2 linked regions of the Sporomusa sphaeroides DSM 2875 genome follow. The protein of the gene in region 2 interacts with the protein of the main gene of each other region in a pairwise test. Links are inferred from orthologs where the notes say so. Each region holds a gene or a part of one and is shown on either strand. Other genes may lie near its edges.

Region 1 (2,833 bases), 1.6 Mb from region 2 along the record:
GCAGGCCGGACCTGAACGGGGTGCCGATTTACGTTATGATATGGAGATCAGTTTTGAGGACGCCGCTTTCGGCTTGGAAACTGAAATACAAGTACCACGCACCGAAGATTGCGGTACCTGCCAAGGTTCAGGTGCTGCTCCCGGAACACATCCTGAAACTTGTCCCGAATGCCGGGGCACAGGTCAGGTTCAGGTAACGCAAAACACGCCCTTTGGCCGTATGGTCAATGTGAGAAGCTGTGAACGTTGCCGGGGAGAAGGAAAAATCGTCAAGACTCCGTGCAAAGAGTGTAATGGCCGCGGCAAGACCAGAGTCAAACGTAAAATCAAAATCAAAGTTCCTGGCGGCGTTGATAACGGTTCCAGACTTAGGGTGGCTCATGAAGGCGAAGCCGGACAGCGCGGAGGTCCTCCCGGGGATTTATACGTGTATCTTTTCGTAAAACAGCATAAACTGTTTACACGTGAAGGCAATGACGTTGTTTGCGAAGTGCCGATTAATTTTGTTCAGGCTGCATTAGGGGACGAAATTGAAGTGCCTACACTTGACGGCCGGGTTAAGCTCAAGGTGCCTGAAGGCACCCAAACCGGCACCGTGTTCCGCATCAAAGATAAAGGCATTCCGCATTTGCGCGGCCATGGACGCGGTGATCAGCATGTGCGCGTTAAAATAGTAACGCCGAAGAAATTAACCGACCGCCAAAAGGAACTTTTACAAGAGTTTGCTAAAGCCGGCGGTGTTGAGCCGACCTCGGAGGAAAAAGGTTTTTTTAAGAAATTTAAAAATGTTTTTAGTGTTTTGTAAATAGTATTAATAGATGTATAAGGGGCGATGGCGCATGAAATGGGCTGAAATCAGCATTCAAACCTCCCATGAGGCTACTGAGGCGGTGGCTAATGTTTTTCACGATCTGGGAGCAAGCGGGGTTGTGATAGAAGACCCTGAACTGATTAATAGTTACCGGCGCTCAGGGACCTGGGATTATTGCGACATCCCCGAAGAAACAGAAACAGAAGTAGTAACTATTAAGGCGTATTTGCCTGTTGATGAGCTTTTGGACGATAAGCTGCGTGTGTTTGAGGAAAGTGTCAATAGGCTGCATGAACATAACCTTGATAAAGGCCGGGGTTGTATTAACTGTCGTGAAGTACAGGAAGAGGATTGGGCTTCCTCCTGGAAAGAGTATTTTCATCCGGTACGGATAAGTGAGCATATTGTTATTAAACCGTCCTGGGAAGACTATGTGCCGCTCACTGATGATATTGTTATCGAATTGGATCCGGGGATGGCCTTTGGTACAGGTACACACCATACCACTTCCATGTGTATTCGCTGCCTGGAAGAGAGTATTAAACCAGGCAATATTGTTTTTGATGTCGGTACAGGTTCCGGCATATTGGCAGTGGCTGCTGCCAAACTTGGCGCAGCACATGTGCAGGCGGTTGATCTTGATCCGGTAGCCGTGCGGGTAGCCCGGGAAAATGTTGTGATTAACCAGGTGGCGGCAACTGTAGAAGTTGCTCACGGCGACCTGCTGACCGGCGTACAGGGTAAGGCTGATGTGATAGTTGCCAATATTATTGCCGATATCATTATCAAAATGCTGCCAGATGTCCGGACACGACTGGCAGATGACGGTTTGTTTATTGCCAGCGGCATTATTTCCGAACGTTTGAGTGATGTTACCGCTGCACTTATTGATAACGGATTTGTTGTTGATAAGGTCATTGAAGAAGGCGGCTGGGTGGCTATTGTGGCCGGCAGCGACAGCCGATAGGGAGGCGCGTATATGCGCCGTTTCTTTATTGAGGCCCCCATTAGTCAGACTATGGCAATTACCGGTCCGGATGCCCGGCATATGGCTGCCGTGCTGCGGCTAGCCGCCGGTGATACCGTCTTATTATCCGGCCAGGACGGAAAAACCTGTCAAGCCCAAATTACTCAGGCAACTCCGGAGGTCATACAGCTTACCTTGCTTTCCTTTACGGAAGATAATACAGAACCATCTGTTGCGGTTTACCTGGTGCAGGGCCTGACCAAAGGGGAAAAGATGGATTTTATTGTGCAAAAGGCAGTAGAGCTTGGCGTACATGGCATTATTCCTGCGGCTACCGAACATTGTGTCGTGCGGTATGAGGCTGCGAAACAGGCAGATAAAGTGAACCGCTGGCAAAAAATTGCCCGTGAAGCGGCTAAACAATGCGGGCGAAGCCATATTCCGCAAGTATATCCGATAATCCGCCTGGCCGATGTACTTACAAACCAGGAATTTACTGATACCAATAAAATTATGCTATATGAGGGACAAGCCGCTTGTGGTTTAAAGCAAGTGCTTGTTCAAGCCAATAAGCCGGCATATATGCTTTTTATTGGTCCGGAAGGCGGTTTCAGCACAGCCGAAGTCGGGTTATGCCAAAAACAAGGGGTTAGTATTGTTACTATGGGGCCACGGATTATGCGTACCGAAACAGCAGCCTTAGCTGCTTTAACGGCTGTCATGTATGAGTGCGGCGATTTAGGGGGCTGACTATGCGGAAAGTAGCTTTTACAACATTGGGCTGTAAAGTAAATCAGTTTGAGACAGAAGTAATGGAAGGTCTGTTTAAGGCTCAAGGCTACGAAATGGTTGGCTTTGACGAACAGGCGGATGTGTATGTCATCAATACCTGTTCGGTCACCAGTCTGGGAGAAAAAAAATCACGCCAACTCATTCGGCGGGCCGGCAGACTGAATCCCCAGGCTATTATTGCCGTTGCCGGCTGTTACTCGCAAGTTTCGCCCGGTCAGGTAGCTCAAATTCCCGGGGTGGATGTCATTGTCGGTACTCAGGAC
Region 2 (2,800 bases):
GGAGCTACAGGATCGGTATAGGAAATTGCGATAGCGGTCGGACCTTCAAGATACGGGTCAAGACCTTCAATGCCAGCTTCTTTAGCAGCAATGCGAGTCATGGTATTTTTAAATACGCGATACTCTACCCCTGCTTCACGCAGTTTGCGGCGAAGCTTGGTATCCTGAGCAACGGTTAAACCACGATAGTTCGTCAAAACGGCACCTTTGGTAGTGCTGAGTTTTTCTTTAATCTCAGCAACTGTCTGAATCTTTTCTTGAGTTACAGCCATTTATATTACACCTCCTTAATCAAGTATCCTAAATTAAAAACGGCCTCCGGATGTAAACACCGGAGGCCGCGTTATAACGTAATTTACGGTTACACGCTGCAAATCCCCGGCCTCGGCAGGCAAGCTTTACGCTTTTTCGGCAATCATGCACCTGCTGTCTACAGCCTTACAACTACTCGCCAATGCCATTTACAGCCTTGTTGAGTAATAGTCTATAGTAATGTTATTCTTTTTTGCCGGGAGCTTTGAGCGGGTTAACCCTTACACCAGGACCCATTGTTGTGCTTAAGGAAATGTTCCGCATGTATTGGCCTTTGGCCGCAGCAGGCTTAACCTTAATCAATGTATCAATCAGGGTGTGGAAATTCGCAAGCAGTTTTTCGTTATCGAAAGATACTTTACCGATAGGAGCGTGGATATTACCCGCTTTATCGGTACGGTATTCAATCTTACCTGCTTTAATTTCGTTAAGAGCACGGACTACATCAAGAGTAACGGTGCCAACTTTGGGGTTAGGCATTAAGCCTTTAGGGCCAAGGATTTTACCAAGGCGGCCTACCAAACCCATCATGTCAGGCGTAGCTACTGCAACATCAAAATCAGTCCAGCCACCCTGGATTTTTTCCACCATATCTTCAGCGCCAACAAAATCTGCGCCGGCAGTTTCAGCTTCTTTAGCTTTTTCACCTTTGGCAAATACCAGCACCCGCTTGGTTTTACCGGTACCAAAAGGAAGCACAACAGCACCACGCACCTGTTGGTCGGCGTGTTTAGGATCAACACCAAGTTTAACAGCAACTTCTACAGTTTGGTCAAACTTAGCACTAGCAGTTTTTTTAACAAGTTCTACCGCTTCTTCCGGCTCGTACAGTTTATTGGCATCAACGAGCTTAGCGGCTTCAACATACTTCTTACCATGTTTCGGCATTTAGTTTTCCTCCTTTGTGGTAATAACGGAAGCACTTAGTCCTCCCACATTCGTCCCACCATAAACCAGACCGTATGGTACTGTTTATTAGTCGACGATTTCGATGCCCATGCTGCGGGCAGTACCTTCGATCATCCGCATGGCAGCTTCAACGCTGGCAGCGTTAAGATCTTGCATTTTGGATTGAGCAATTTCCTGAACTTTATCGCGTTTAATTTTGGCAACCTTCTTTTTGTTAGGTTCGCCAGAAGCAGTTTCAATACCGGCAGCTTTTTTAAGAAGAATAGCAGCAGGCGGAGTTTTGGTGATAAAAGTAAAGGATCTATCTTCAAACACCGTAATTTCCACCGGAATAATGAGACCAGCTTGCTGAGCTGTTCTTTCATTAAACTCCTTAACAAATGCCATAATATTGACACCAGCCTGACCGAGCGCCGGACCTACGGGAGGAGCCGGGGTGGCCTTACCGGCAGGAACTTGCAGTTTTACAAGCTTGACAACCTTTTTAGCCATATATATTACACCTCCTTAATCTACTTTGACAACTTGCATAAAATCAAGCTCTACTGGTGTTTCACGTCCGAACATGTTGACAAGCACTTTGAGTTTGCCGCGTTCCGGATTGATCTCAACCACAGTGGCTGTCCAATTTTCAAAAGCCCCTGAAGTGATGCGCACCAATTGATTAAGCTCAATATCAATTTTCGGTTTAGTTTCTTCCATTCCCATGGACTTGAGAATATGTTTGACTTCACTTTCGCTCAGCGGAATAGGCTTGGTTCCTGACCCGACAAAACCTGTAACACCCGGCGTGTTGCGCACAACATACCAAGAGCGGTCAGTGACAATCATCTCTACCAGCACATACCCGGGGAAAACTTTTTTCTTGGCAATTTTCTTCTTGCCATCTTTTATTTCCACTTCATCTTCCATCGGCACAAGTACCCGGAAGACTTCGTTTTCCATTCCCATGGAGTGAACTTTCTTTTCCAGGTTGGTCTTTACCTTGTTTTCATAACCGGAATATGTATGGATAACATACCAATGTTTTTCGAGTTTTTCGGATTCCATAGCCTTAAGGGACGTATTAGGCCCCCCACCCCCTAGTCTACTTGATGATAGCCTTTAGAACCTGAGTGAAACCAGCATCAACCACCCAAATTAGGACCGCAACAAAAGCAACCGTTACAAATACAATCCCTGTAAAGGAAATAAGTTCTGTTCGGCCCGGCCATGTTACCTTTTTAAGTTCAGCTTTTACTTCCCGAAAAAACTTCTTCCAGCGCGATGCATTCGTCTGGACAGCTGTTTCCTGAGCGGCCATTCTCTCACATCCTGTGCTTACATTTTGGCAGGGGCGGCAGGAATCGAACCCGCAACCAACGGTTTTGGAGACCGCTACTCTACCAATTGAGCTACACCCCTACGCATTGTGACAAACCTAATTATACTAGGCCTACTTGGTTTCTTTATGTGGAGTTTGCTTCTTGCAAAATTTGCAGTATTTGTTAAACTCCAATCTATCCGGGTCGTTTTTCTTGTTTTTATTGGTCTGATAATTGCGTTGTTTGCATTCTGTGCAGGCCAATGTTACCGCGTT

The links. The genes of interacting proteins can lie anywhere in the genome.
Region 1: the proteins of rplK (region 2) and prmA interact in binary tests that used the Escherichia coli proteins (3 or more experiments, as listed by UniProt). The link is inferred for Sporomusa sphaeroides DSM 2875 from one-to-one orthologs.

What each region holds. Positions count from the first base shown.
Region 1 is NZ_CP146991.1:2,084,396-2,087,228, forward strand. The notes cover bases 52-2,808. They hold prmA (50S ribosomal protein L11 methyltransferase), read left to right. Parts: upstream 52-839; coding sequence 840-1,778; downstream 1,779-2,808. Other genes in these bases: dnaJ (molecular chaperone DnaJ), read left to right, coding at 52-805; SPSPH_RS09590 (16S rRNA (uracil(1498)-N(3))-methyltransferase), read left to right, coding at 1,791-2,528; mtaB (tRNA (N(6)-L-threonylcarbamoyladenosine(37)-C(2))-methylthiotransferase MtaB), read left to right, coding at 2,531-2,808. Outside these bases: more of dnaJ, read left to right, coding at 1-51; more of mtaB, read left to right, coding at 2,809-2,833. UniProt on the Escherichia coli protein: Methylates ribosomal protein L11.
Region 2 is NZ_CP146991.1:501,034-503,833, reverse strand. The notes cover bases 1-2,724. They hold rplK (50S ribosomal protein L11), read right to left. Parts: upstream 1,714-2,724; coding sequence 1,288-1,713; downstream 1-1,287. Other genes in these bases: rpmG (50S ribosomal protein L33), read right to left, coding at 2,657-2,724; secE (preprotein translocase subunit SecE), read right to left, coding at 2,309-2,524; nusG (transcription termination/antitermination protein NusG), read right to left, coding at 1,729-2,271; rplA (50S ribosomal protein L1), read right to left, coding at 496-1,200; rplJ (50S ribosomal protein L10), read right to left, coding at 1-272. Also shown: more of rpmG, read right to left, coding at 2,725-2,800. UniProt on the Escherichia coli protein: Forms part of the ribosomal stalk which helps the ribosome interact with GTP-bound translation factors.